DNA from 4 places in the Maccoyibacter intestinihominis genome. Region 4 is predicted to be linked to each of the others. Evidence: predicted binding sites of a transcription regulator. Region 4 holds the regulator's gene; each other region holds the start of a gene.
What was found. Region 4 encodes Rex, which represses fermentation and respiration genes when NADH is low (regulators of the CRP and FNR family bind a similar motif). Its sites were predicted from a motif close to ATTGTTAANTANTTAACAAT; they were not measured.
Positions count from the first base shown of each region.

Region 1 (6,080 bases), on a different contig from region 4:
TACGACACGTCTGACTGCTGCTTCGGTCACACCACCGGTTGCTCCAAAGATCACACCGGCTCCGGAATAGATTGAGAATGGCATATCATATGCTTCCGGCTCTAAACGGTCAAAGCGGATACCGATCTCTTTAAACATTCCAATTACTTCTTCGGAAGTCAGAACATAATCCACATCCGGTCTGCTGTTGCGTACAAACTCTTCTCTGGATGCCTCATATTTCTTTGCCGTACATGGCATAATCGCAACGGATACGGTCTCTTTTCCTTCTTCTTTGTCTAATTTCTTATAATATTCTTTGATGACCGCTCCAAACATCTCCATCGGGGATTTTGAAGTAGATACATATTTCATCAGGTGCGGATATTTTGTCTCTACAAAACGGATCCAGCCCGGACAACAGGAAGTAAAGAGTGGGTATTTCCGTCCTTCTTCGGAAAGTGTCTCTACTAACTCCGCAGACTCTTCCATAATGGTAAGGTCTGCTCCCACGGAGGTATCAAAGATTGCATCTACACCTAATTTTCTTAAGGATGCAATTAATTTTCCAATTGTATTCTCACCCGGTTCATAACCGAATGCCTCACCGATCGCAACACGGACTGCCGGTGCAATCTGCATTACCACACGTTTTTTCGGATCATGGATTGCTTCCCATACGTCATGGGTATCGTTTTTGATCGTAATCGCTCCGGTCGGACAGACTGCTGCACACTGTCCACAGTTGACACAGTTTGTATCCGCAAGATCACGTCCGAATGCTGTGGAAATGATCATTTTAGAGCCACGGTTTGCAAAATCGATCGCTCCGACATGCTGAATCTCGTTGCAGACACGGACACAGTCACCACAGAGGATACATTTATTCGGGTCTTTTACGATCGCTTTTGAAGAACGGTCTATCGGACGGATCGGATTGGTGTTCTCAAAACGCACTCCCGGAATTCCGAAACGTTTGGCTAATTCCTGCAGTTTACATTTTCCATTCTTCTCACAGGTTGTACAGTCTCTGCAATGTGCTGCTAATAACAGCTCTAAGATACGTTTTCTGTGATAATAAAGCTGTGGTGTATTCGTATAGATCTCCATCTCATGCTTTGGCGGTGTAGAACAGGATGCCACAATGCCACCCCACTTGTCTTCTACGACACACATACGGCATGCACCATAGATGGATAAATCTGAGTAATAACAAAATGTCGGTAAAATAATTCCGGCTTTGCGGATTACCGCAAGTATATTTTTTTCATCGGTGAACGACACGCGTTCTCCGTCTATGATCATATATTTTTCCATGCCAGTCCCTCCTATACTTCTTTTACTGCATGGAAAGGACAACCTTCCTTGCAGGCTCCACACTTGATACACTTCGTGGTATCAATCTTAAACGGTTTCTTGATCTCGCCGGAAATTGCTCCAACCGGACAGACTCTTGAACATTTTGAGCATCCTTTACAAAGTTCCGGATCGATCTGAAGGGTTACTAAGGCTTTACACTGTCCTGCCGGACACTTCTTATCTACCACATGGGCAATATATTCATCACGGAAGTATTTCATCGTGCTGACAACCGGAGATGCTGCTGTCTTTCCAAGTCCACAGAGTGCTGTTGCGGAAATGGTCTCGGACAGTTCCTCTAATAATGTAATATGCTGCATCGTTCCGCGTCCTTCGCAGATATCGGTTAACAGCTCTAACATACGCTTGGTTCCCTCGCGGCACGGAATACATTTTCCACAGGATTCGTTCTGTGTAAAGTTCATGAAGAATCTTGCCACTTCTACCATACAGCTCTTGTCGTTCATAACAACAAGTCCACCACTTCCGATCATGGCTCCTACTTTTTTCAGGGAGTCAAAATCCAACTGTAAATTCAGGTGGTCTTCACTCGGATTGATACAGAGACATCCACCGGATGGTCCTCCGATCTGGACTGCCTTAAACTCTCCACCTTTGACACCGCCTCCGATATCAAAAATAACTTTGCGAAGCGGTGTTCCCATCGGAACCTCGATCAGTCCTGTATTCATAACGTTTCCTGTTAAGGCAAACGCTTTTGTTCCATGGTTCTTATCCGGTCCGATCGTCTTATACCAGTCTGCCCCTTTATTGATGATCGGCGGAACGTTACAGTAGGTCTCTACGTTATTTAAAACGGTTGGTTTTTCAAACAATCCTTTTTCTACGGTACGAGGCGGTTTTACACGCGGCATACCACGATTTCCCTCGATGGAAGCGGTCAGTGCGGAACCCTCACCACAAACGAATGCTCCGGCACCCTGACTGATCTTTAAGTCAAAGTCAAAACCTGAATTTAAGATATTTTTTCCTAACAGACCTTTTTCTTCTGCCTTCTGAATTGCTGTCTGAAGACGTTCTACGGCAAGCGGATACTCTGCACGCACATAGATATATCCGTAATGTGCTCCGGTTGCAATACCTGCAATCAGCATTCCTTCAATCACACGATGCGGATCTCCCTCCATCATGCTTCGATCCATGAATGCTCCCGGATCTCCCTCATCACCATTACATACCACATATTTAATTTCGGAATCCTGTGCTAATACCTGTGCCCATTTTCTTCCGGTCGGGAAACCGCCGCCTCCACGTCCTCGTAAGGATGCTTCGGAAATCTCATCGACAATCTGCTGTGGTGTCATATCAAACAGTGCTTTTGCTACGGCACTGTAACCGCCGACTGCTATGTATTCTTTGATGGACTCTGCATTAATACGTCCACAATCCTCTAATGCCACACGGGTCTGCTGCTTATAGAATGGGATTTCCTCCTGTTTCTCATAAGCCTTGCCCTCCTGGTCATGATATACCAGACGCTCGATCACGCGGTCATTGATGATACTCTCTTCGATAATTTCTTCACAATCTTCTACCTTTACTTTGATATAAAGAAGTCCTGCCGGTTCAATTCTAAGCAATGGTCCCATTTCACAAAATCCATGGCATCCACTCTTTTTCAGTCCCACACTCTCTTCATGCGGTTCTTTTTCCAATACCAGAGAACATTTGATGCCGCGTTCTTTTAAAATTTCCTGCAATCTTGCATAGATGTTTAAAGAACCTCCGGCAACACATCCGGTTCCTGCACAGATTAAGATCTGCTTTTTCTGTGTCTTTAAAGAAGCTGCGTACTCCGCTCTTTTTGCTTCTAATTCCTGTCTTGTCTTAATTTTCATTTGCAGCTTCCTCCTTTAATTCTTCTATTAAAGCTCTTGCCTTTTCAGGGGTCATTGCCGGATGTACTTTGTCATTGACTGTACAGACCGGTGCTAATCCACAGGCTCCCAGACAGGAAACCGTCTCAACCGTAAACATCATATCCTCTGTGGTCGGATGCTCCTGTGATACACCCAAAACAGAACGGATTTCATTTAAGATTGCGGTAGAATTCCGCACATGACAGGCGGTACCGTCACAGATCTTGATCACATATTTTCCCTTTGGCTCTAAGGAAAAATTCTCATAAAAGGTTGCTACACCATACACTTTTGCTTCACTCAATCCCAATTCACCTGCGATGTAAGTGAGTACCTTCTGTGGAAGGTAATGATAGATTTTCTGGATATCCTGCATGATCGCAATGACGGATGTCTTGTTGTAATCATGAGCCTTCAGGATGTCATCCAATTGTTTTTTCTCTTCTTTTTTCAATATATATCCTCCTTATTTCTTGCCCGCGCAGCGTGGCATATAGATGCCCTGTGGGTGCTCCTTATTTCTTGCCCGCGCAGCGTGGCATATAGACATGTTAACTCATTTTAATTTATTATATCATCGTTAAAATATTAACGCAATGAAAATGAACAATTTTTCTCAATAATCTTTACGTTTTCTATGCATTTTTTCTAAAATGCACAAATCCAAGTACAATTTGTTGTGCATTTTTTATTTGTATTTCTCTGTTTTTTCGTCTTTTTCGTCATTTTCTTTATTTGGAGATTTTTTATTTCTCTGATTGTTTATATTTTTTTAATAAATTCTCATTAAGTCCATGTTTTCAATGTTTTTGCCGTATCTGTTAGCACTCATTTTTATCGAGTGCTAATTTTCTATTGACATTGTCATTTTCTAATACTAAAATATGTACTAGCATCAAAACATTTGAAAGCAAAACACAAGAAGGAGTGTATGACTATGAGTAACAGACATGGAAGCCTTTCCATTAACAGTGACAATATTTTTCCTATTATAAAGAAATGGTTATATTCTGACCACGACATTTTTTACCGTGAATTGATCTCGAACGGTTGTGATGCCATTACCAAATTGAAAAAACTGGATATGATGGGTGAATACAGCCTCCCGGATGACTACGAAGCAAAAATCCGCGTAGTTTTGAACCCGGAAGAAAAAACTTTGAAATTTATCGATAACGGTCTTGGTATGACTGCTGACGAGGTTGAGGAATACATCAATCAGATTGCTTTTTCCGGTGCCACTGACTTTTTAGAAAAATACAAGGACAAGGCAAACGAAGACCAGATCATCGGACATTTCGGTCTCGGCTTCTACTCTGCTTTTATGGTAGCAGACGAAGTGCATATTGATACCCTTTCCTATAAGGATGGCGCTACGGCTGTTCACTGGGAATGTGACGGCGGTACAGAGTTTGATATGAATGATGGAACAAAAGAAGGCGTCGGTACAGAGATCACTCTTTTCTTAAACGAGGACTGCCTTGAGTTTGCCAACGAGTATCGTGCAAGAGAAGTCATTGAAAAATACTGCTCTTTCATGCCTACCCCGATTTTCTTAGAAAAGGAAAATGCAGAAACCGAATACGAAACTATTCCGGCAGATGAAGTAACCGAAAAGGACACTGTCGTGGAAAACATCGTGGAAGAAGCAAAATATGAAGAAAAAGAAAACGAAGACGGTACAAAGGAACAGGTAGAAGTCTCCCCTCGAATGGAAAAAGCAAAGATCGTAAAACGTCCGGTTGCTTTGAATGACACGAACCCGCTTTGGGCAAAACATCCAAATGAATGCACCGATGAAGAATATATTGCTTTTTACCGCAAGGTATTCCAGGATTACAAGGAGCCTTTATTCTGGATCCATCTGAATATGGATTACCCGTTTAATTTAAAGGGTATTCTCTACTTCCCAAAGATCAACATGGAATACGAATCCATTGAAGGTGTGATCAAACTTTACAACAATCAGGTATTTATTGCCGACAACATCAAAGAGGTGATCCCGGAATTCCTGATGCTCTTAAAAGGTGTCATCGACTGCCCTGACCTGCCTTTAAATGTTTCCAGAAGTGCTTTACAGAACGATGGTTTTGTCAAGAAAATTTCTGATTATATTACAAAAAAGGTTGCAGATAAACTTGCCGGTCTTTGCAAAACAGACAAAGAGTCCTATGAAAAATACTGGGATGACATCAGCCCATTCATTAAGTTCGGTTGCTTAAAGGATGAAAAATTCTGCGACAAGATGAATGATTATATCCTGTTCAAGAACTTAGATGACAAGTACCTGACCTTACCTGAAATCCTGAAAAAGGACGAAGCTGATACTGATACCGGGGAAAATCAGGATACCGATACTGCTGCTGATACCGAAAAAGATACCCGCAAGGTTGTCTACTATGTTACCGACAAGGTTCAGCAGAGCCAGTACATCCGTATGTTCAAAGAACAGGGTATGGACGCTGTCATTTTAGACCACAACATTGATACTTCTTTCATTTCACAGTTAGAAGCCCGCAACGAACAGTATCGTTTCGCCCGCATTGATGCAGACGTAACGGATTCCTTAAAAGAAGATGTTTCGGAAGAAGAATTAAAAAAAACCACAGATACTCTGACTGAGGTATTCAAAAATGCTCTTGGAAAAGACAACTTAGATGTCAAAGTAGAAAAATTAAAGGATGAAAATATTTCCTCTATGATCACTCTTTCCGAGGACACACGCCGTATGCAGGATATGATGAAAATGTACAGCATGCACGGTATGGGCATGGATCCTTCTATGTTTGGCGGTTCCGAGACTCTGGTACTGAATGCAAACAATGCTTTGGTTCAATATATCTTTGAACACAAGGATTCCGA
Region 1 is NZ_JBBMEX010000003.1:582-6,661, forward strand. It holds gene WMO43_RS03715 ([FeFe] hydrogenase, group A) at 1-1,296, opposite strand, end outside; gene WMO43_RS03720 (NADH-ubiquinone oxidoreductase-F iron-sulfur binding region domain-containing protein) at 1,308-3,197, opposite strand; gene WMO43_RS03725 (NADH-quinone oxidoreductase subunit NuoE family protein) at 3,187-3,675, opposite strand; gene htpG (molecular chaperone HtpG) at 4,156-6,080, shown strand, end outside.
Region 1: the regulator Rex is predicted to act here: its motif matches at 3,795-3,814, upstream of WMO43_RS03725 (NADH-quinone oxidoreductase subunit NuoE family protein).

Region 2 (8,549 bases), on a different contig from region 4:
ATGGCATCGGTCAGAAGAAAACGCGTCTTTTCGATCGTATCTTCATAGGAATCGCGATGCGGCATCGAAGAGAGCCGCCAGTAATTTGTAAACTGCGTGCCATAGCGGTTATGCGACAGATAAAAGCCCGGTTTTAATTCGTGAATATTGCGAAAGACTGCACTGCCGGGACTTCTTGCAGGCCCCAGGGAAAAAATCTCGTTTAAACCATCAGAATCGACGGCAGCCTCGACACCCGGATAGCAGAACAATCCCTTGATTTCCGAAGAAAAGATCAAGGTGTCATTTAAAAAGGTATAAAACAGCGGTTTGACACCAAAATAGTCACGAAAGAGATAAATCGTTTCGTGACGTTCATCATATACGGCAAATGAAAAGATACCGTCTACCTGTTTTACAAAGTCAGGACCGTATTCTAAAAAAGACAACAGCAGAACTTCCGTATCCGAGGTAGTACGGAAAGTATAGCCCAAAGAAGCAAGCTGCTGTTTTAGGTCCGGCAGATTATAAATCTCACCATTGAAGATCATCTGATACGAAAATCCGCCTGTTTCATATACCATCGGCTGGGAGCCAGTCTTTAAGTCGATAATGGACAATCTGGTATGGGCAAGACCACAGCGTTTTGACAGGGCGAAGCCACATTCGTCAGGCCCTCTGTGAAAGAGAGATGTTGTCATATGTTTAAGAATCTGCTGATATTCTGCCCGGTTCGCAGAGTAGTCAGCATAGGGGTTAAAAAAACCTGAAATACTGCACATAGTTACTCCTGAAAAAAGAATTTTCTATTAGTTTATGAAAAAATGGTGAGGAGTATGCAGTGGACTATGGTATAATAGAAATATAAAGGACACTATAGAATAAAGGGTGATTGTATGATCAAATTAATCGCAACTGATGTAGATGGAACGCTTTGCAGAATCAGTACACCAAAGATCCATGAGGGATATTATGCGGCAGTACGAAAACTGCTGGATAAAGGAGTACGGTTTGCAGCTGCAAGCGGACGCCAGTATCCGGCACTGGCACGCCTTTTTGAACCGGTACATGAGGAACTGCTTTATATAGCTGATAATGGAGCACATGTGCGGGTGGAAAATAAAGATTTGTATGTTTCAAAAATGGATTTAGAGACATCCCATGAGCTGGTACGGGATGTGCGGGCGATTGGAAACGGATGTGAATGTGCATACTGCGTGGCAGGAATTGCATATTTTTCACCACAGGACAAAACAGTCTATCAGATTATGAAAGACAACATGCTCTATGAGTGTCGTATGGTGGATTCGTTAGAAGAACTTAAAGAGCCCTGTATCAAACTGACGGTTTTTCATCCGACAGATGCAGAAGGAGTGACTGCAAAGACCTTTGTTCCCAAATGGGAGGACCGCCTGCAGCTTGCATGCTCCGGTTTTACTTATGTCGATGTGATGAATAAGGGAACGAATAAGGGAAATTCCTTAAAAATGATACAGGACTACTATGGTATTTCACCGGAAGAAACGATGACATTCGGAGATAATATCAATGACTTACAGATGTTTGAAAACGCTTATTACAGCTATGCGGTGGGAGATGCCAGACAGGAAGTCATCGACAGTGCACGTTTTACGGCACCGCCAATGAAAGAGGACGGAGTCCTTCAGGTCCTTGAAAAACTGATCGATACATTATAGGGCAATCGGTTTGCAGATTATTAATAATAAATCGTATATTTGCCATCGATGGACTCGTTCAGAGAGGATGAGATCCATTCGGTGGCTTTATCTACGTCTCTTGCTTCAAAATAATTGCATAACGTATCGCTGTTAGCGTAGAGCTGTTCAATGCCATACATCCGGCAGAAACGCTCCCACAGTGAAATAACCGGTACTTTAAATGAAGTAAAGATCAAAGGGATCAGGGTATTTCCTGATAAAAATGCCAGTTCATGCTGAAAACGGAAAGCAAATTCTGCTGCTTCAGAAGTGGTTTTTGCGGTTTTCAGTGCCTCTACATAACTTCTTAGCAGATGGATTTCTTCATCTTTAGCTTCCGGCAGCCAGAGCCGGATCGCAAGGGAGTCTAAAGCAATACGAAGCTCTAAGATAGAGCGGACTTCCGCTTCACGGAGAATCCCGCCATTATAATTCATGATCGACATCAGGGTATCCATCGTACCGTCTCTGCGGTAATCAGCAACAAAGGTGCCGACACGCGGTTTGATGATCAAAAAGCCTTTTCTGGCAAGTTCCGTAATGCCGGAGTTGACGACCGCACGGCTGACCTGCATGGATTCTGCCAGTTCACGTTCCGGCGGAAGTTTTTCTCCAACCATCAGTCTTCCGGACAGGATCATCGTCTCTAATTCCTGTATAAATAATTCCTTTAATGAAGGTGCATTCAGTTTTGAAAATTCCATTTGTAAAAATCACTTCCTTTTCTGATTGTGGTATGACCACGTTCCAGATACCATTATATTGTAAAATATGACGGAAATCAAGAAAAAAATCAAGCAAAAATATGAAAAAAATACCGGAAATGTGCCATGTTAACCTTGACGAACTTAAAGTATTCGTGTTAAACTTTTGACAAAGAGCAAACTGTTATTCTGGTATGACCAGAGAAAAACAGGAAGATGGTACCATAGATGAAGGAGGAATAGAGAATGGATAAGTTCCGCGTTCTCGAGATTAAGAAGAGTATCTTTGAAGATAATGATCATGAAGCGGACCTTTTAAGAGAAGATCTGAAAAAGGAAAAGACATTCCTTTTAAACCTGATGTCCTCACCGGGGTCAGGTAAGACAACAACTCTTGGACGGACAATTGAGGCGTTGAAAGATGAAATGCGTATCGGTGTTATGGAAGCAGACATTGATTCCGATGTGGATGCAGATACGATTTCTAAGACCGGGGCAAAGGTGATCCAGCTTCATACCGGAGGAATGTGTCATTTAGATGCAGGTATGACAAAGCAGGGGATCGAAGGTCTTGGATGTGAAGATGTAGACTTGGCAATCCTTGAAAATGTCGGCAATCTGGTTTGTCCGGCAGAATTTGACACAGGTGCTTCTAAGAACGCCATGATACTGAGTGTTCCGGAAGGCGATGATAAGCCTTTGAAATACCCGCTGATGTTTAGTATTGTGGATGTACTTTTAATCAATAAGATAGATGCAATGGATTACTTCGATTTTGACATGAAGGCTTGTGAAGAACGGGTAAAGAAGTTAAATCCGAATATTACAATTATCCCGATCTCTGCTAAGACCGGAGAGGGAATCGATAAGTGGGCTGACTGGCTTCGTACAGAAGTTAAAAATTGGAATGCATAGAGAAAGGAAAAGAGATGGCAGAACAAAGAGAATTGATTTTAAAATTAGGTCAGAAGATTACAGACCGAATCGGACATACCGTTACGGTAGATGATCCGGAGTACTGGGGACTTGCAGGAGTTGTTACAGATGAGATGGCAGAGGTTGCCCTTTCTATGAAAGTGCGTGTTCCGGCAACAGCAGAAGAGATTTCTAAAAAATGCGGTAAGAGCTTAGAACGTACAGAAGAATTATTAAAAGAGATGAGTGTGATCGGACTGATCGAGTATAACTGGGAAAATGCAAAGCATGAGAAACAGTACATACTTCCAATGTTTGTACCTGGCTGTGCAGAGTTCATGGTTATGAATACAAAACAGGTCGAGGAGCATCCGGAAATTGCAGATTTCTTCGAGCAGATGGCACGTCTTCCACTTGAGAAAGTAACACCAATGGTACCTCCGGGGGGCGCAGGAATCGGTATGCATGTTATCCCGGTAGAAAAAGCAATCCCAACAGAGCAGAAATCAGCCAGCGTAGAGCATATCTCTCACTGGTTAAAGAAATATCAGGACAAATATGCCGTAGGTCAGTGTTCCTGCCGTACACAGCAGCGTGTCAGAGGCGAGGGAACAGGCGATATCGAAGGAGAACTTTGTATCGGTGTCGGCGATATGGCAGATTACTTAGTAGAGACCAACAGAGGTCGTTACATTACATATGATGAAGTAATGGAGATTTTAGAGCGTGCAGAGAAGAACGGTTATGTACATCAGATCACAAACATCGATGGACAGAACAAGATTTTTGCTATCTGTAACTGTGCAGTTGGCGTATGTAACGCACTTCGTACTTCTCAGTTATTTAACACACCGAATATGTCACGTTCCGCTTACCGCGCAAGCGTAAATCCGCAGGATTGTGTAGCATGTGGACGTTGTGTGGAAGTCTGTCCTGCAGGTGCAGCAAAACTTGGACAGAAGCTTTGCACAAAAGACGGTGGAAAGATCGAATACCCGAAACACGAACTTCCGGACAACACAAAATGGGGACCGGAAAAATGGGATAAGAACTATAGAGATAATATCCGTATCAACTGCTATGATACAGGTACAGCACCATGTAAGACAGCATGTCCGGCACACGTTCCGGTTCAGGGATATGTGAAGATGGCAGCACAGGGAAGATATATGGATGCATTAAAACTCATCAAACATGAGAATCCATTCCCGGCAGTCTGCGGAGCAATCTGTAACAGACGTTGTGAGGACGCATGTACCCGTGGAACCATTGACCAGTCCGTTGCAATCGATGAAATCAAGAAGTTCATTGCAGAGCAGGAAATCAACAGTGCGAACAGATTCGTACCAAAGGTTGAGAACCATGAAGGAAAAGAATTTACAGAGAAAATGGCAATCATCGGAGCAGGTCCTTCCGGTATGTCCGCAGCTTACTACTTAAGAGAAAAAGGATATCCGGTAACCATCTTTGAAAAAGAGCAGAGAGCCGGCGGTATGCTAATGAACGGAATTCCATCCTTCCGTCTGGAAAAGAGCGTGATCGAAGCAGAGATCGACGTATTACGTCAGATGGGTATAGAGTTCAAGTTCGGCGTGGAAGTTGGAAAAGACGTTACAATCCAGCAGTTACGCGAGCAGGGATATAAAGCATTCTATGTTGCAATCGGAGCACAGGGCGGACGTAAGACAGGAGTTCCGGGTGAAGATGCAGAAGGTGTTGTAACCGGAGTAGAATTCTTAAGAAAAGCAAATATCAGTGAAGATGCACATGCACTTTCCGGAGATACTGTAGTAATCGGTGGTGGAAACGTAGCAATCGACGTATCCAGAATGGCACTTCGTTCCGGTTCCACAAAAGTATCCCAGTACTGCTTAGAGTCCCGCGATATCATGCCGGCAGCAGCAGACGAGGTAGAAGAGGCAGAAGAAGAAGGAATCACAATCGGATGCGGCTGGGGACCGAAAGAAATCTTAACCGAGAATGGAAAAGTAAAAGCAGTTGTATTCAAGAAATGTCTCTCCGTATTTGATGAAGAACACCGTTTCAACCCACAGTACGATGAGAACGATACAATCACTGTAGAGTGTGAGAACGTGATCCTTTCCATCGGACAGTCTATCGAGTGGGGCGGATTATTAGAAGGTAGCAAGGTAGAGTTAAACAGAAACAATACAGCCGTTGCAGATGCCGTAACTTTACAGACTGGCGAAGAGGATATCTTCGTAGGTGGAGACGTATACACAGGACCTCGTTTTGCTATTGATGCAATCGCAGCAGGAAAAGAAGCAAGTGTGTCCATGCATCGTTTCGTACATAAGGGACACAGCCTGACACTTTCCCGTGACAGACGTCAGTTCATCGAACTTGACAAAGATAACATCAAAGTTGAGACTTTCGACAATGCAAAACGTCAGGTACCGGGCAAGAAATCAGGAGTATCTAAAGACACCTTCCGTGACCTCAGAAGCACTTTCACCGAGGAGCAGATTAAGACAGAGGCAGCACGTTGTTTAGGCTGTGGAGCATCTGTAGTAGATCCGAATAAGTGTATCGGATGTGGTCTGTGTACCGTACAGTGTGAATTTGATGCAATCCACTTAAATCGTGAATTACCGGAGTGCAGCAACATGTGGAAATCCGAAGATAAGATGAAAGCGGTTCTTCCATATGCTCTGAAACGTAAGATCAAAATTACTTTCAGTGGTAACAAGAAGAAATAGAGGTACAGTATGCACGAACTTGGAATTTTAGTTCATATGGCAAAGACCTTGAAATCTCTTGCAGAAGAGAATCAGCTTACCGAAATCGGGGGGATCACCCTCGAAGTCGGTGAGGTCAGTGGTATCGTGCCGGAATATATGACCGACTGTTGGGCATATTACCGGAAAAAAGAAGATATCATGAAGAATTCGGAACTGAAGATAGAGATTACACCGGCGGTAACCATTTGTGAGAACTGTGGAAAAACCTATCAAACCGTAAAATACGGAAAACAGTGCCCGCATTGTGAAAGCTATGACACATATCTCCTAGAGGGGAACGGGTGCAATATAAAAGAAATAGAGGCTTGCTAAAAACGTAAAAATGTCTTAGAATAGACATCGGAATAAACTTGTCTCAAAAAGAGGACTATAGATTTTGCTGTTTCTGATATTAAACAGTAGATTTATAGTCCTTTTTATGTAACGGGAGATTTTTTGATACTATTTCCTATTACGTTCCGGCTGCCAAAATTGTATTTTCGAGATAGATTGGTCGAACAAGCTGCACAAGTGAAATATTTCGGGTTTCCTTGTGCAGAACATTCCAATGAACCTCCGAAAGCAGAAATCATGTTCGCCAGAGGGCTCCATGATTTCTTGAGTTTCATTTCCATTGCACAAAAAGAAACCTTCCATACTTCACTTGTGCAGCTTGAGGTAACGATCTCATAAAATACAGTTTTGACACCCGGATCACATGAGAAAAAAGATCAGGAGGAAACATGAACCAGGAATACATGAAAGAGAAACCGGTGCTGCCATTGATCCTCTCCATGTCAACACCGATGATGCTGTCCATGCTCGTGCAGTCACTTTACAATATCATTGACAGTATTTTTGTGGCAAAGATCGGAGAAGATGCCTTAGCGGCAGTATCGTTAGTTTATCCGCTTCAAAATCTGATCACGGCACTGACGGTAGGATTTGGAGTGGGAATGAATGCAAGGATCGCATTTTATTTAGGAGCGGGAGAAAAAGAAAAAGCAGATACGGCAACTTCGCAGGGAATTTTCTTAGGAACCGTGCATGGAATATTAGTCACGATCGCGGGACTTTTCTTTGCACCGGTATATTTAAGAATGTATACACAGGATGAGCGTGTACTTTCATGGAGTATTGCATATGCTAATATCATCTTTGGAATGTCGGCACTGTTAGTTGTCGGTGTAACGTTTGAAAAAGTATATCAGGCAGAAGGAAAAATGGTTACGACCATGACCGGCATGATGGCGGGCTGCATTGCCAACATTATCTTAGATCCGCTGATGATCTTTGGAATCGGATTTTTCCCGAAGATGGGCGTGCAGGGAGCAGCCGTTGCAACCGGACTTGGCTGGGTCGTAACATTGGGCTATTATCTGTGGTACTACTTCAGCGGCAGGGTGACGTTAAAGATACGCATGAAAGAGATGCGGCCGACAAAAGAGATCAGTGTCAGAATGTACCAGGTGGGAATCCCGGCAACCTTAAATATGGCACTGCCATCCCTGCTGATCTCTGCATTGAACGGAATGTTAGCCGTATATTCCCAGATGTATGTGGTCATTTTAGGTATTTATTTTAAACTACAGAGTTTTATCTATCTTCCGGCAAACGGAATTGTACAGGGCATGCGTCCGCTGCTAAGTTATAACTACGGAGCTGGGGAAAAAGAGCGCGTACGGAAAATTTTCAGGATCTGTCTGGAACTGATCGCAGGAATTATGTGCATCGGAATGTTGGTATGCCTGTGTCTGCCGCAGGAACTGATGGGAATGTTTACAAACAACAGCCAGACTATTGCAGAAGGTGCAAAAGCGCTCCGCATCATCAGCCTTGGATTTGTGATCTCCGCGGTATCAGTAGTCTGTGCAGGAGCATTAGAGGCACTTGGAAAAGGAATGTCCTCATTAGTCATTACACTTTTAAGGTATGTAGTGATCATATTGCCGGCAGCCTATATCGGAAGTCATTTCTTGGGAGTAACGGGAGTCTGGAGTGCATTCGTGATCGCCGAAACGCTGACTGCAATCGTCGCCATATTAATATGGAAAAGACAGAGAATGTAGAAAAATGTAAAAAAAGTGTGAACGTAAGCATTGACAACCTTCAAATTAATGATATACTAGACAATGTGTTATAAACGAAACTTAGCCGGAAGTACCGGTGATGCAAAGAGGCATAGAGCAAAGCTATGCCTTTTGCTTACTCAAAACATGGAGGGAAAGAAATGAAGAAATTTGCAGCATTACTGCTTGCAGGGGCTATGGCATTTTCCATGATGGCATGCGGAAGCAGCAGTGACAAGAAAGCAGACGACAAATCATCTGACAGCAAAAAGACAGAGTCTGCAAAGAGCACGTCAGCGTCAGATATCAAAGTCGGAGTAATTTACATCGGCGATGAGAACGAAGGTTACACAGAGGCACACATGAAGGGTATCCAAGAGATGAAAAAAGAGTTAGGATTATCTGATGATCAGATCATCGAGA
Region 2 is NZ_JBBMEX010000013.1:42,213-50,761, forward strand. It holds gene asnB (asparagine synthase (glutamine-hydrolyzing)) at 1-761, opposite strand, end outside; gene WMO43_RS11695 (Cof-type HAD-IIB family hydrolase) at 876-1,676, shown strand; gene WMO43_RS11700 (FadR/GntR family transcriptional regulator) at 1,697-2,401, opposite strand; gene hypB (hydrogenase nickel incorporation protein HypB) at 2,648-3,316, shown strand; gene WMO43_RS11710 (FAD-dependent oxidoreductase) at 3,331-6,036, shown strand; gene WMO43_RS11715 (hydrogenase maturation nickel metallochaperone HypA) at 6,046-6,390, shown strand; gene WMO43_RS11720 (MATE family efflux transporter) at 6,801-8,126, shown strand; gene WMO43_RS11725 (BMP family ABC transporter substrate-binding protein) at 8,288-8,549, shown strand, end outside.
Region 2: the regulator Rex is predicted to act here: its motif matches at 2,556-2,575, upstream of hypB (hydrogenase nickel incorporation protein HypB).

Region 3 (8,549 bases), on a different contig from region 4:
TAAGCCCTCCGGTAATGTAATCCCGCAGACTGTTCCGTTTTCCTTATAACTCTCCCATCCGCTTCCTGTAATATATCCGCGCACGATGCACTCGATCGGAAGCATCTCTAACTTCTTGCACATCATGCTGTTTCCGTCAAATTTTTCCTGCTGGAAAAATTCCGGCATATCTTTCACATCAACGGAAAGCATATGGTTTGGTACGATATCTTTCGTAAAATCAAACCAGAACTTAGACATCTGTGTTAAGATCGCACCCTTTTGGGTAATCTGATTCTTCAAAATGTGGTCAAATGCTGAGATTCTGTCTGTCGCTGTGATAATGAGGCTTTCTCCGATATCATATACCTCGCGTACTTTTCCTTCTTTAATTGGCAAAAATTCCTGTGTACTCATGTCGTCCTCCATTTTCTATGCTTTCCATAACTTAAACTCTGTTTACATACTACAGAAAAAATTATAATACAGGGCGTTTTGGAAAGTCAACGGATTTGACCGGAGTTGTGTTTTTCCGGGTGTAGAAAATTCTGATATTTTTATTAGTTTTTTTGTGTAATTTCTTCCATTTATAAGTTGTGCTAATAACCACGTTATAAAAAACCCTGAAACTCCAAAACCATTTCGGGATTTTGAAATTCCAGGGTCTGCTTTTCATCCGATATATTTTTGACGATCGATCGTCTTATTTTTTGATCAACAGGGATTTTCCGGTCATCTCTGCCGGCTGTTTCATTCCCATGGTCTCGATCAGAGTTGGTACGATATCTGCTAAGCATCCGCCATCTCTTAAGGTATATGCAGGATCATAGTTTACTAAGATAAATGGTACCTGATTGGTGGTATGTGCGGTAAACGGAGCACCTGTCTCGTAGTCGATCAACTGCTCTGCATTTCCGTGGTCTGCACAAATGAACATTACACCATCGACTTCTTTGATCGCCTCTACTGCTTTTCCGACACATTCATCTACTGCTTCTACCGCCTTAATCGCAGCTTCTTCTACTCCGGTATGACCTACCATATCCGGGTTTGCAAAGTTGATGATGATAACATCATATTTATCGGAACGGATGGCTGTTGTCAATTTATCGCATACTTCGTAAGCACTCATCTCCGGTTTTAAGTCATAGGTAGCAACCTTTGGAGAGTTTACTAAGATTCTGTCTTCTCCCTCATTCGGTTCTTCTACACCACCGTTGAAGAAGAAAGTTACATGTGCGTATTTTTCTGTCTCTGCAATACGGGCCTGTGTCATATGATTTGCTGCAAGCCACTCACCGAATGTATTGGTTACGGCAACCTTCGGGAATGCCACAAATTTATTCGGGATCGTCGGATCATAATCGGTAAAGCATACAAAGGTTGTCTTAATTCTTGCACCTCTGTCAAATCCCTTGAAATCATCATCGCAGAAGCATCTGGTGATCTCTCTTGCACGGTCCGGGCGGAAGTTGAAGAAAACAACAGAATCGTTATCTTTAATAGTTGCAACCGGAGCACCGTTTTCCATAACTACGGTTGGTTTTACGAACTCATCTGTCTCATCTTTGTCATAGGACTGCTGAATTGCTTCCGGTCCACTTGCAGCGGTCTGTCCCTCGCCTTTTGTCAGTGCATCATATGCTAATTTTACACGGTCATAGTTGTTATCTCTGTCCATTGCATAGTAGCGTCCGGAAACAGATGCGATCTTACCCACGCCGATCTTTTTCATTTCATCCTCTAATGCAATTGCAAAATCTTTTCCGCTTGCAGGCGGTGTATCACGTCCGTCTAAGAAGCAGTGTACATATACATTGGATAATCCGTTTCTCTTTGCTAACTCTAATAAGCCATAGAGGTGTGTATTGTGGCTATGTACACCACCATCGGATAAGAGTCCGAAGAAATGAAGGTCACTGTTATTTTTCTTGCAGTTTTCTACTGCTTTTAAAAGTGCTTCATTCTCAAAGAAAGTTCCTTCTTCAATATCTTTGGTGATTCTTGTAAGCTCCTGATATACAATACGTCCTGCTCCCATGTTCAGATGTCCTACTTCTGAATTACCCATCTGTCCATCCGGAAGTCCTACTGCTAAGCCGCTGGCATTACCTCTTACAAACGGATACTCTTTCATCAGTTTGTCCATGACCGGAGTCTTTGCCTCTGCTACTGCATTTCCTTTTGTGGTCTTATTCAGACCATATCCATCTAAAATCATTAATACGGTTGGTTTTTTACTCATACTCAATTCCTCTTTTCTTATCACTTTCAGACTTATCTTAAAACAAATCTACACATTTTTCAACTACTTCGATAAATTTGTTACATATCCTTCTTCATCTATGGAAACATCCTTTGAAAGTCCCCGCATAAAATCCAAAACCTCTGTCCTCTGGCTTCCATCGGTCAGGAGTCTGGTCCTCGTTCCCGACTGGATACATGGCAAAAACCGCAAACGGATACTTCCGTCTTTTTGTATCCGCACCTGTGCTACTCCGGTATCTAAGGTCTTGTTATTAAACCAGAAATTTCCCAGACTGTAGAGAACCGGTACGTCCTCTATATAAGCAATTCCCTGTAAACAATGTGTGTGTCCTCCAATGATCACATCGGCTCCTGCACTTACAAATGCTTCCGCTAATTCCTTCTGGTCTGCTCCATAGGAATGATTTCCTTCCGTTCCCCAGTGCGGATATGCAATGACAATATCACTGTTACTCTTTGCTTTTCGGATCACTTCCGTAAATTTGTCAGGTTTTAAGGTCTTTAACACTCCGGGACTGTCTTTCGTTGCTTCTTTTGTATAGGAATACGAACGTTCTATCTGTGTTGCAGCTACTATTGCAATTTTTCTGCCATTTGCAATAAAATAAACAATTTTTTCTGCTTCTTCTAAATTCCTGCCGGCTCCCACATAGGGTATCTGTGCCTGCTCTAGTGTATCCATTGTATCTAACAGTGCTTCTTCTCCATAATCATAAACATGATTATTTGCAAGGGAAACAATATCCGCACCAAGCTGCTGTAACACTTCCACGCGGGATGGCGCCGCCCGGAACGTATATGCCTTTCCGGCTAACGGTGTTCCTCTGTTACTATAGGTAAATTCGTTGTTGATCAGCAAAATATCCGCACTTTGCAGTTCTAACATTAGATCGGATGACAGACAATCATAAATGCCATCTGGCTGTCTGTCCATAAATACGGTCGTAGACCAGCCCTCCGACAGATTGATGTCTCCGGTAAAATCCAACACGGTCTCTTCCCCTGCACATTCTTTGTCATAGATATTTTCTAACAGTTCAGACTGATATCCGGTATCCTGGCAATAGTAGACCCAGAGCACCTGCATCGTATTGCCGGTCAATGTATACCATATATTCGGATCCTGATTTTCCTTTTCTACTTCATCTGCTACTTTTTTTAATGTCTCATCTCCATATTTAGAATGAAACCATGCCAAAAAATTTTCATCGATCGGACGATTACTGATAAATTCTTTCTGGCATTTTTCTAAAATTGTATCATATTCTGTCTGCAGATCTGACCTTGCTCCTGCTTCCTGTTCCTTGTCAGCTTCTGCCTTCTGCCCATCTGCCTGTGCAGTTGTCTGCTTCGTATCTTCATTTTTTTGTTTTAAGTACCATGTTCCTGCAAAATATCCTGTTGCTAAGATCACAAGAAGGATACTTAAAATGATCCCTGCCTTTTGAAGCCTTCGTTTCATAGGTTCCTCTCAAGTTTCTTTTCTCTGCGTTTGTCTTTAACTGTAATAAGCAGCGATGTAAACACCGCTGCTTATCATGATATATCATCGTTATGATTATTTGTAGTTTACGATCTTACCAAAGTCAGCTTTGAGGGATGCTCCTCCAACTAAACCACCGTCAATGTCAGGTTTTGCAAATAACTCTGCTGCATTTCCTGCATTTACAGATCCGCCGTACTGGATACGGATCTCTGCTGCTGTTGCATCATCATATACTTCTGCGATGCATGCACGGATTGCTGCACATACTTCTTCTGCCTGATCAGATGTAGCTGTCTCGCCTGTTCCGATAGCCCAGATTGGCTCGTAAGCGATTACTGCTTTCTTAGCCTGATCTGCTGTTACATCCTGGAATGCGATCTTGATCTGCATACGGATCCAGTCAATGTAGATACCCTGTTTTCTCTGTGTTAAAGACTCACCGCAGCAGATGATCGGTGTAATACCATGCTCAAATGCTTTTAATACTTTTTTGTTTACAGTCTCATCTGTCTCTGCAAAGTATTCTCTTCTCTCGGAATGTCCTAATACAACGTATTTTACGCCTGCATCTACTAACATGTTTGGAGCGATCTCTCCTGTGTATGCTCCGCTCTCCTCAAAGTACATGTTCTCAGCACCAATGTTGATGTTTGTACCTTTTGCAGCTTCCATAGCCGGGATGATGTCGATAGCAGGTACGCAGAATACTACGTCTACGTCATCATTTTTTACTAATGGAGTTAACTCCTTTACTAATGCTACTGCCTCGCTTGGAGTCTTGTTCATTTTCCAGTTACCTGCAATAATTTTCTTTCTTGCCATTGTTTTATTCTCCTTTTTTGTATGTATTGATCCTATAAAAAACAAGGAAGTTCGTTCTTCACTACATTTGAACTTACGAAATATCCTATTTATCGTTCGCTGCTGCTACACCCGGAAGCTCTTTTCCTTCTAAGAACTCTAAGGAAGCTCCACCACCTGTTGAGATATGGGTCATCTTGTCACCAAATCCTAACTGGTTTACTGCTGCTGCGGAATCACCACCACCGATGATGGTTGTTGCATCTGTCTCAGCTAATGCTTTTGCTACTGCAATTGTTCCTGCTGCAAGTGTCGGGTTCTCAAATACACCCATCGGTCCGTTCCATACAACAGTCTTAGCAGATTTTACTGCATCTGCATATAATTTTGCTGTCTCTGTTCCGATGTCTAAACCTTCCATATCTGCCGGGATTGAATCTGCCGGTACTACTTTTACATCGATCGGTGCATCGATCGGATCAGGGAATCCTGCTGCAATGGTTGTATCAATTGGAAGTAATAATTTCTTACCAAGCTTCTCAGCTTTTTCCATCATTTCTTTACAATAATCAATCTTGCTGTCATCTGCTAAAGATAATCCGATCTCTTTTCCCTGTGCTTTTAAGAATGTGTAAGCCATACCACCACCGATGATCAGGGTATCACATTTCTCAAGTAAGTTAGAGATAACGTTTAATTTATCTGCTACTTTTGCACCACCTAAGATCGCTACGAAAGGTCTTACCGGATTCTCTACTGCATTTCCTAAGAAATCGATCTCTTTCTGCATCAGATATCCAACAACTGCTGTATCTACTAATTCAGCCACACCTACGTTAGAGCAGTGTGCTCTATGAGCTGTACCGAATGCATCGTTTACAAATACATCACAGATAGAAGCAAGGTCTTTTGAGAAAGCCTCTCCATTCTTTGTCTCTTCTGCTCTGTAACGTGTATTCTCTAAAAGGATGATGTCTCCATCTTTCATTGCCTCTACGGCTGCTCTTGCATTTGGTCCTACTACTTCGTTATCTGCTGCAAATTTTACTTCCTGTCCTAATAACTCGGAAAGTCTTACTGCTACAGGTGCTAAAGATAACTCTGGTTTTGGCTCTCCCTTTGGTTTTCCTAAGTGGGAGCAAAGAATTACTTTTCCGCCATCCGCTACTAATTTTTTGATCGTAGGAAGTGCTGCTACTAAACGGTTCTCGTCTGTGATCTTTCCATCTTTTAATGGTACGTTAAAATCACAACGGCAAAGAACACGAAGTCCCTTTACATTAATATCATCTACTGATTTTTTGTTTAATCCCATTTTTATTTTCCTCCTGGATATTGTTATGTACGTTTACCGAAATCTGAAACCTTATCTCCGTAAACGAAAAAAATGAGTCCGGCCCTTTAAAGACCGGACCCATGTTGAGTCTTTTTTACTCTGGTATCAATACTTATGCTAACTCTGAGAAGTATTTGATTGTACGAACCATCTGAGATGTATAGCTGTTCTCATTGTCATACCATGAAACAACCTGTACTTCGTATAAATCATCAGAAATAGGATTTACCATTGTCTGAGTTGCATCGAATAAAGAACCAAATCTCATTCCTACGATATCGGAAGATACGATCTCATCCTCGTTGTATCCGAAGGATTCATTTGCTGCTGCTTTCATAGCTGCATTGATGTCTTCTTTTGTTACACCAGCTTTTTTAACAACTGCTGTTAAGATTGTTGTAGAACCTGTTGGTGTAGGAACACGCTGTGCAGAACCGATTAATTTTCCGTTTAACTCTGGGATAACTAATCCGATTGCTTTTGCAGCACCTGTGCTGTTAGGAACGATGTTAACTGCTGCTGCACGGGATCTTCTTAAATCACCTTTTCTCTGTGGTCCGTCTAATGTCATCTGATCACCTGTGTAAGCGTGGATTGTGCACATGATACCGGACTGGATCGGTGCAAATTTGTTTAATGCATCTGCCATTGGTGCTAAGCAGTTTGTTGTACAAGAAGCTGCTGAGATGATTGTATCAGAAGCTTTTAATGTCTCGTGGTTTGTGTTGTATACGATTGTTGGAAGATCGTTACCTGCTGGAGCAGAAATAACAACTTTACGAGCACCTGCATTGATGTGTGCCTGTGCTTTTTCTTTGGATGTATAGAATCCGGAGCACTCTAATACAACGTCAACTTTTAATTCACCCCATGGGCAATTGTTTGCATCTGGGAATGCGTAGATTTTGATTTCTTTTCCATCAACTGTGATAGAATCTTCTCCAGCTGTTACTGTGTCAGCTTTCTCATATTTTCCCTGAGAAGAATCATATTTTAACAAGTGTGCTAACATTTTAGGGCTTGTTAAATCGTTGATTGCTACTACTTCGTATCCTTCTGCACCGAACATCTGTCTGAATGCAAGACGACCAATACGGCCAAAACCATTGATTGCTACTCTTACTGCCATTTCTTATTCCTCCTAGAAATTTTGAATGAAATTTTTTCTTACTTTTGAGCTAGCTTGCCCAACTACTGATATTTTAACTAATTCTTAGAAAAATTTCAAGGGTATTTCGTATCTTTGTTAAACTTTTCACTATTTTTTTACACATATTGGATTTTGTATAAGAATTCAGGGGCAAAAACTACCGTTTTGCCCCCAGTATTGTTTCACTTCTATTTTCGGATGGTGATGGATTTGATATTACTGTAAGATCCATAGAGTCTTTGTCCGTTTACATTCCGGTATGCCCGTATCTTATAGTAGTATTTTTTTCCGATCATCCGGTTTTTGTCTGTCATGCTGCAGTTCTTTGCTGAATTGATCGTTTTTATTTTTTTATATCCGGAGTTCTTTTTTGTGGAACGGTATACTTCATATCCGCTGGTTTTATCGCTCCGGTTCCACTTTAACCACACTTTTTTGGTCGCTTTATTCTTTGCCGTTGTCAGCTTCACGGTCTGCGGTATTTTTACCACACTGTCATAATTATTCGCATGGCGGATATAAGTTAAGCCCGTAATGGATGATTTTGGGATCGTAACGTTCCATCGGATCTTGCAGTGGCCGTCCCAGTTGCAGTCTGCAAACGTGATCGTATCTGCCGTAACCTTTGTCACAAAAACGGAATGCGTATTATACCTGTAACGGATCACATCCCCGGCTTTTACTTTTGACAGGTTCGTATGGCTAGACCAGGTTCTTGGTGCACTTCCGAACACATCATAACCGAGTTTTTCTGAAAATCCCATACACTGGATCGCATTAGAAAAACTGTTACAGCCGCACTGCCCCTGATATCCCTTTGCCAGACAATTGCCATGATGCGTACACGGTGTATCCGTCCAGCCATCCGGGTTATTTACAAAACTCCCTGAGTGGTTCCAGTATTTTCCGTTTGGAAATTTTTTCTGAAGTTGCGTGATCCTCTGCTCTAAACTTCCGCTTGTACTTGCTGCTTCTGCCTTTATCGGTGTATCTGCCACAGCCAGCATGGACACAAGCAGGCAGACCGTAAGCAGTCCTGATAGTATTTTTTTCATCGGTGGATTCCTTCCCTGTTGGTATATTGCAGATGTTTTCTGCTTCCTTTGTCACTATATTAAATGATAACATGGGACAGGGATGTGAACAAGTGGAATCTTTTGCTGTGATTGTGATATAATGAGTGCAAGCGATGAGCAGTGCCATCCAACGAAAATATAACTGACTTGTGCTTGCATAAAGTCAATTATATTTTTGTTGGATGATAGGGCGAATGCCCGTACAGCAAAAAAATCTTTGATTTTTGAGCGGCACTGCGATGTGTATGCATACACGGTAACGCATAATTGAATGAAATAATCACAGGAGGATTACAAATGCTTTGGGACACCCATTTACATACACGTTATTCCGGTGACAGCACTGCCGAACCGGAAGATATGGTTCAGGCTGCCCTTCAACATGGTTTGGATGGCATCTGCTTTACCGATCATATTGATTACGACTATCCAAAAGAACCGGAACTTTTTTTA
Region 3 is NZ_JBBMEX010000004.1:185,447-193,995, forward strand. It holds gene WMO43_RS05675 (phosphoribosylaminoimidazolesuccinocarboxamide synthase) at 1-396, opposite strand, end outside; gene gpmI (2,3-bisphosphoglycerate-independent phosphoglycerate mutase) at 683-2,224, opposite strand; gene WMO43_RS05685 (CapA family protein) at 2,288-3,709, opposite strand; gene tpiA (triose-phosphate isomerase) at 3,806-4,555, opposite strand; gene WMO43_RS05695 (phosphoglycerate kinase) at 4,641-5,849, opposite strand; gene gap (type I glyceraldehyde-3-phosphate dehydrogenase) at 5,983-6,999, opposite strand; gene WMO43_RS05705 (hypothetical protein) at 7,209-8,075, opposite strand; gene WMO43_RS05710 (histidinol-phosphatase HisJ family protein) at 8,394-8,549, shown strand, end outside.
Region 3: the regulator Rex is predicted to act here: its motif matches at 7,113-7,132, upstream of gap (type I glyceraldehyde-3-phosphate dehydrogenase).

Region 4 (8,549 bases):
TAATATTTCTAATTCTTCGGATAACAGATTCAGTGCATCTGCATCCACAATGATCGGAACTGCCGCTGTCTGTATCGTGAGTTTTACAATCTGTCTTGCCGTGTCCGAGCGCCCCAGTCCCGGTCCAAGTACCAATACGTCTGCCCATTGTACTGCGGCGATCAGGGATTCTTTCAGATTCTTTTTTCCGTCATAGGTAACCGGGATTGCCTCCGGCAGCCTTGTAGTCAGCATCGTCCTGTTCTTTTCATGTGTAAAGACTTTGACCAGTCCGCAGCCGCTTAGATATGCCGCCTTTGCTGAAAAATATGCCGCTCCTGATATTTCTTCACTTCCGGCTATGACAAGCACTTTTCCGTAAGTTCCTTTGTTCGAATCTGCTTTTCTTTTTGGAAGTCTTGTTAAATCCTCTGCCTGTGGCATCAGCATCTGTGGCTCTTTTTCTAAAAAGCTCTCTTTTGTGATCCCGATATCTGCAATATGGATCTGCCCCGCCGCGTCTGCTCCCGGATACAGCCACAATCCTGTTTTATTGTATGCAAAGGTCACGGTGTGGTCCGCATAAAAGCAGTTTCCCATGACTGCCCCACTGTCCGCATGGATTCCGGATGGGATGTCAATCGCTATTTTTGTTCCTTCTAACCGGTTCATTTCTTCGATTGCTTCCCGGTGGATTCCCTCAACATTCCTTGAAAGCCCAATCCCAAACAGAGCATCTATGATCAGGGTATACGCAGTCTGTGCCTGTATCTGTGTCTGCATTTGTGTCTGTATTTGTGCCTGTTCTGAATCCGGCTCCTGCACGCAAAACTGCTCACAAAATCCCTCTTTTTGTTCCACGACTGGAATGCCATATGCTTTTAAGATATCATACTGCTTTTTCGTCTCTTCGGAACACTTTTCGGGATTTCCGATCAGCCATACCTCTACCTCATTGCCTTCTAAATAAAGCATCCGTGCCACTGCCATACCGTCTCCGCCATTGTTTCCGGTACCACAGACTACAAGTGTTCTCTTCGCATCTGCTGCTTCCTTTTTTATCATTTCCACAACACGCAGTGCCGCCCGTTCCATCAGAACAAGGGATGGCACTCCAAAGACTTCTATCGTATTCTTATCAATTTGCTTCATCTCTCTTGCATTCAGCAAATACTGCATTTTATCACTTCTCCCTTTTTGTAGGATTCCTAATGCAAAAACAACGCTCTACCGAACCGGTAAAGCGCCCGCTTTTTTATTCTTCTTCTTTTTTCTGTTCCTGTTCTTCTTCCTCTTTCAGGTCAAAGACATCTATGATCTCCGCACCAAAGATATCATGCATATAGGAATAGATTTCCTTACTGTTGATCTCACGGTTCTGCTTTTTGATGATATTCTTTTTCAGATCGATCCGCACCTGTTTGATCCAGGCATCGATTTCTTTGATCTCTTCATCATTTGTGCGAAGTTTCTCATAACAGAACTCCATGCTTGCTAACATGAGTCTTTCATTTGCGTCTTTGATCTGTTTTGGCAGTTCTAACAGTTCATCCTCACATGCTTCTATCTTTTCATTTACTTCGTTGATCAGGCGGGTGTTCTCATCCATGATCTTATCATTTGACGGTCGGTTACTCTGCTCATCACTCTCATCCATATGTGCAACAATGCTCTCCATCAGACTGGCTTTGACTTTTTTTAAGTCTTTGATATCCTGATTTGCCTGCCCCTGTCTGGCTATGAGATGATTCAATTCTTCTTCCGTACTCTGAATCTCGTCTGATTTTCCATGAATCGCAAACAGCCGGTGCCACTTCTGGTCTAAGACCAGAATCGGTACTTTCTTATTGATCAAGGCTCCTTTGAAATATTCTTTCTCTTTCATGTGAAATCCCCGTCCCTACTCTATTTTTCTTTTGCTGACTGATTTTTTACAATGTTATAGGACAACTGCATCAGACTGTCGGACAGATGAACGTTCTCTACTACCACGTCCTTATCTGTCAGTTCTAAATCCACATGTGCAAAATTCCAGATCGCATGTACGCCGGAATCCACCAGTTTCTTTGCAACTGCGTCTGCCTTTTGTTTTGGCATGGTCAATGCCGCAATATCCACATCGTGTGTCTTTAAGAAGTCTTCCATTTCATCAATCATATGAATTTCTATTCCACGCACTGTCTTTCCTTTCAGTGCAGGATTTACATCAAACAGGGCAATGATCACAAAGCCCAGTTTCTCAAATTTTACATAATTCGCAAGTGCCTGCCCCAGATTACCGGCTCCGACTACAATAATATTGTGTCTTTGATTTAAGCCTAAAATCTTACCGATCTCATCGTGCAAAAATTTTACATTATATCCATATCCCTGCTGTCCGAATCCGCCAAAGTTATTCAGATCCTGGCGTATCTGTGACGCAGTGACATTCATTCTGCTGCTAAGTTCATTCGACGAGATACGCTCTACGCCTTCGTCTAAAAGTTCCCCTAAATATCTATAATATCTGGGCATTCTGCGAATTACTGCCTGTGAAATCTCTTTTTCCACTTTAATTCCTCCTAAGCCAACTACATATATTATAAGCATTTGTAGTTTTACTGTCAATGTGTCAAAAATTTAACTATCTTCTGACAGCACTTCCCACTGCTCATACAGAGCTTCGAGTTTTTCAGAAAAAACGGCTCGTTCGCTTCCAAGTTCATTTAATTTTGCGGAATTTACTGCAATCGCAGGGTCCTGACACTGCTCATCGATCTCGGCGATTTTCTGCTCGCACATTTCAATCTCGGCTTCTACTTTTTGCAGTTCATTGGCAATTTTTCTGCGGCGTGCCTGTTCCTGCTTTTGTTTCTGCCAGTCCTGTTTGTTCTCTGTCTCTGCTTTTTCTTTTGAAACGGTTTCTGCATCTGACGGCGTTAACGTTTCCTGCTCTGTACGTTTTTCTATATAATAGTCATAATTTCCCAGATAATTTGTCAGCACTCCGTTAGACAGATCCAGTATCCGGTGTGCCGTCTTATTGATAAAATAACGGTCATGGGACACGAAAAAGACGGTTCCCGTATAGTGGTTCAATGCCGATTCCAATATTTCTTTTGAAAAAATATCCAAATGATTCGTCGGCTCATCGAGAATTAAAAAATTCGCCTTGCCAAGCATCAGCTTTGCCAAAGACACACGTCCACGCTCTCCACCACTCAGATCACCGATTCTTTTAAAGACATCATCATTGGTAAACAAAAATGCCGCTAAGGTATTTCGCACCTGTGTATTGTTCAGTTCCGGATATGCATCACTGATCTCTTCAAACAGTGTTTTTTCCATATGGAGTACCTGATGCTCCTGGTCATAATATCCGATATAGACATTGCTTCCAAGCCGGATGACTCCCGCATCCTCTTTGAGCATTCCGTTTAATATCTTTAAGATCGTTGTTTTTCCGGTTCCGTTGTTTCCGATCAGGGCAACATGCTCTCCACGCTTGATCTCAAAATCCAGATTTTCAAACAGTTTCTGGCTGCCAAAAGATTTTGCTAAACCCTCGACACTTAAGACATCATTACCGCTTAATATATTCGGCTCTAATGTGATCTTGATATCGGTATGTTCTTCCACCGGTTTTTCTAAACGATTGATCTTATCTAACAGCTTTTCACGGCTCTCTGCCCGCTTTATGGATTTTTCACGGTTAAAGGATTTCAGCTTGGTAATGACTTCTTCCTGATGTTTGATCTCCCGCTGCTGATTGTAATAGGCTTTTAGCTGTGCCTCGCGGACTTTTTCTTTTTTTACGGCATATTCAGAATAATTGCCTTCATAGACCTGCGCCTGATGCAGCGACACTTCAATGACTTTTGTCACGACACGGTCTAAAAAATAACGGTCATGGGACACGATGACTACCGCACCTTTGTAGTTCATCAAAAAGGTTTCTAACCATGTAATAGAGTTCATATCCAGATGGTTCGTCGGCTCATCTAACAGGATGATGTCCGGCTTTGTAACAAGCAGTCTTCCAAGCGCAACTCTGGTCTTTTGTCCTCCTGAGAGCTGGCTGATCTTCTTTTGATAATCTTCCTGTGAAAAACCGAGTCCGTTTAAGACACCGTAAACCTCACTCCGGTAACTGTAACCGCCCTCTAATTCAAACTGATGATGCATACGGTTATAGTCCTCTAAAAGTTTTTCTAATTCTGCCCCTTCTACATGATGCATCTGTTCTTCCATCGCACGGATCTTTTGCTCCATTGCGATCACATCACTCTTTACGGAAAGCAATTCTTCTTCAATGGTCCTGTCACCCTCTAAATCCTGATGCTGTGCTAAATAGCCTAAGGATTTACCTTTTGCAGTGATGACCTCTCCGGTGTCAGGAGTCAGTTCTCCTACTATGATTTTTAAAAGTGTGGATTTTCCGGCACCGTTGATGCCGACCACGGCTGCCTTTTCATGATCTTCAATATGAAAAGACACATTTTTTAGAATTTCGTCTGTTCCAAATGATTTGCTGACATTCTGAACGGATAGTATCATATTTCACCTCATTACCCGAAAAAGGGTGCCTCTGTGGGCACCTCTTTTCGAAGTATCATTTCTATGTTCTCTGCGCTTATAATATCTCTTCTAATGTCTTGCGGATCTCTTTGATAAAGTTCTCGCTGTTTAATACGGTTACATTTTCTAAAGATGTGATCAATGCTAAATCTTTTGTCATTTTTCCTGACTCGATCGTTGCAATACATGCTTTCTCTAACTTATCCGCAAAGTCTGATAATGCCTGATTGTTGTCAAGTTCTCCACGTTTTCTGAGTGCTCCCGTCCATGCAAAAATAGTTGCTACGGAGTTCGTAGATGTCTCTTCGCCTTTTAAGTGTTTGTAATAATGACGCTGTACGGTACCGTGTGCTGCCTCATACTCGTAATATCCGTCCGGAGATACCAATACGGAAGTCATCATTGCAAGAGAACCGAATGCTGAAGATACCATATCACTCATAACATCTCCGTCATAGTTCTTGCATGCCCAGATATAACCGCCCTCTGATTTCATGACTCTTGCCACGGCATCGTCAATCAATGTGTAAAAATATTCAATTCCTGCGGCATCGAATTTTTCTTTGTATTCTGCATCAAAGATTTCCTGGAAAATATCTTTAAATGTATGGTCATATTTTTTAGAAATGGTATCTTTGGTTGCAAACCATAAATCCTGTTTCTGATCCAGTGCATAGTTAAAGCAGCTTCTTGCAAAGCTCTCAATAGAAGCATTTACGTTGTGCTGTCCCTGTACGATTCCCGCACCGGTAAAGTTATGGATGGTCTCTCTCATCTCGGTACCATCCTCTGCTGTGTATACAAGTTCGCATTTTCCTGCTGCCGGGATCTTCATCTCCACACCTTTGTATACATCACCATAAGCATGTCTTGCGATCGTGATCGGTTTTTTCCAGTTGCGTACACATGGCTCGATTCCCTTTACTACGATCGGGGTACGGAATACGGTTCCGTCTAAGATCGCACGGATCGTTCCGTTTGGACTTTTCCACATCTCTTTTAAGTCATATTCATCCATACGGGCTGCATTCGGTGTGATCGTCGCACATTTTACGGCAACTCCATATTTTTTTGTCGCTTCTGCGGAATCTACCGTTACCTGATCGTCGGTTGCATTACGATGCTCTAAACCAAGGTCATAATATTCGGTATTGAGTTCGATGAATGGATTTAACAGTTCATCCTTGATCATCTGCCACAGGATTCTTGTCATTTCATCTCCGTCCATCTCAACTAACGGTGTTGCCATCTTAATTTTTTCCATGAATTTCTTCCTCCATACTGTTCATATTTAATAGCTTATCCCATCCGTAGCGGTCATAGCTGTGGATGGTGTTCATAATATGCTGGTTTGCAAGCTGCTGGGCTTTTTCCGCATCATGAGCCTTCAAAGCCTCGACAATCCTTTTATGTTCCTCGTTCGACTCCTTTGCACGTTTTGTCCCGGAAAGGGAAACCTTCCGTACCCGTTCCACATAGTGGTGGAAATCGCTGAGCACATGTTTTAACATCTTACTCTTGGACGCCTCATACAAAATCTCATGAAAACGATTGTCTAATTCTAATATCTGTTCAAAATGTTCTTTTTGGATATGAAACTCCGTAAGATAAAGATTCTCTTCTAATTCTTCTAATTCTTTATCTGTGATCCCGGTGACCGCCTTTTTCGCACAAAGTCCTTCTAAAAGGGAACGGATCTCATAGATGTCCTGGATATCATCTTTGGATATTCCCTCCACAAAAGCTCCCCGGTTTGGAATTATCGTGACTAAACCTTCTAATTCTAACTGCCTTAAGGCTTCCCGCACCGGTGTCCGGCTGACTCCGAGTTCCTCTCCGATCGTCTTTTCTTTGAGTTCCTCATCTTTTTGATATTTTCCGGATAAAATTTCTTCCCGAAGGGTATGAAACACACGCGCACTCAGGGAATGACCATCCTCACTCATTATAAACCCTCCTATAGTTATAATTCAATCTGCAGCTTTTGACAACAGTCATTTATCATTTCTGTCAATTCTGCATCCGTCATAACGGTCACTCTGCCATCATCATACTGTTGATCCACCTTCTCTTTTACAAGATGAACTAACTCTGAATTCTTATCTACTGCACGTTCTCCCTCTAAATGATAGTAAGTATTCATCCAGTGTGCAATGCCGGCTAACCCCGAAGTGTTTGATACAGATACCAGTACCGGCCGGTTTAAAAATTTCTCCGTATCAAATATATTATAAATCTCCTCATTTTTCAATAAGCCATCTGCATGGATTCCCGCTCTTGTGACATTAAAATTCTTTCCGCAGAATGGTGTACGGTCCGGCATCACATATCCTAATTCTTTTTCAAAATACTCTGCAAGTTCCGTGATCACGGTTGTATCCATACCGTCTAAACTTCCCCGAAGCTGTGCATATTCAAATACCATTGCCTCTAACGGCGTATTTCCGGTTCTTTCTCCGATACCGAATAAGGAACAGTTGACACCGCTCGCTCCATAGAGCCATGCGGTTGTGGAATTGGTTACCGCTTTGTAAAAATCATTGTGTCCATGCCACTCAATCAGTTCACTTGGCACACCTGCATGTGTGGTCAGACCATAAATGATCCCCTGTACGCTTCTTGGTATGACGGCTCCGGCAAAGTTCACGCCATAACCCATCGTATCACAGGCACGGATACGGATCGGGATCTGATATTCCTCCATCAGCTTCATCAGTTCTAAACAGAACGGAATGACAAATCCATAGATATCGGAACGTGTGATATCCTCTAAATGACATCTCGGTGAAATACCGGTCTCTAAACATTCCCGGATGACACTTAAATACTGATTCATTGCCTCTCTTCTTGTCATTCGCATTTTATAAAAAATATGATAATCGGAACAGCTGACTAAGATTCCTGTCTCTCTCAATCCGATATCCTTTACAAGCTGAAAATCTTTCTTATTGGCACGAATCCAACTGGTAACCTCCGGAAACTTGTATCCGCGCTCTAAACATTTATATACGGCATCTCTGTCTTTTTTACTATATAAAAAGAATTCACTCTGACGGATTTTTCCATTTGGTCCGCCTAATCTGTGCAGATAATCATAAATTGTTACAATCTGCTCTGCCGTGTAAGGAGCTCTTGACTGCTGTCCATCCCGGAATGTCGTATCCGTAATCCAGATTTCTTCCGGCATATTATGAGGCACGATACGGTCATTAAATGCGATCTTAGGCACTTCATCGTATGGAAACAGATTTCTGAATACGTTTGGCTCTGCCACATCATTTAACTGGTAAAAATGTTCCTCTAACTGTAATAGATTTGTCTTTTCATTCTTGACAACTTCCCTCATATCTCCGATGGCTTTCATCTTCATCCTCCTGATCTTATTTAGTATACAATTTATCTTCTTGCATAATTGTATACAATTATGCAAGTATTGTCAACATTTTATTATTTTTTATGGCTGCCCTGTAACACTTTTTTGTTCCCCACATATGATGAAGTGTAAGTAAAAATTTGGAGGATTTCAAATGAGTGATTTAGCAGCAACAAACTGTGGATGCGGATGCGAAAACGAAGGAGGATGCAACTCTATTATCTGGTTGATCATCCTGTTATGCTGTTGCGGATGCGGCAACAATGGTATCGGTGGCGGATGCGATAACGGCAACAACAGCTGTTTATGGTTAATCTTATTACTCTTCTGCTGCGGTGGCAACGGATGCGGTGGCGGATGCTTCTAGCCTTTCTGTTTTGTCTACAGTCTGAAACGGGTACTGCTGATGCAGTACCCGTTTTTCTTATCGGAAAATTTCTCTTACACCTTTACGGTTCTTCTCACGACTGTTCTGACTGTTTTTTTCACGGTTTCGCTCCCATTTCTGTTCCCATTCTCTTTTTCGTTCTTCCTGCTCTTTGTGGCGTTTTTTCTCAAGACATTCCTCATCTATCTCATATACTTTATTTCCGTCAATGATCAGTTTTCCCATTTTTCTGCTCCTATTCTTGATTTTGGC
Region 4 is NZ_JBBMEX010000006.1:11,936-20,484, reverse strand. It holds gene WMO43_RS06885 (NAD(P)H-hydrate dehydratase) at 1-1,158, opposite strand, end outside; gene WMO43_RS06880 (hypothetical protein) at 1,235-1,864, opposite strand; gene WMO43_RS06875 (redox-sensing transcriptional repressor Rex) at 1,885-2,568, opposite strand; gene abc-f (ribosomal protection-like ABC-F family protein) at 2,599-4,515, opposite strand; gene WMO43_RS06865 (NADP-dependent isocitrate dehydrogenase) at 4,592-5,800, opposite strand; gene WMO43_RS06860 (GntR family transcriptional regulator) at 5,787-6,482, opposite strand; gene WMO43_RS06855 (hydroxymethylglutaryl-CoA lyase-like TIM-barrel protein) at 6,500-7,882, opposite strand; gene WMO43_RS06850 (chorion class high-cysteine HCB protein 13) at 8,064-8,276, shown strand; gene WMO43_RS06845 (hypothetical protein) at 8,334-8,522, opposite strand.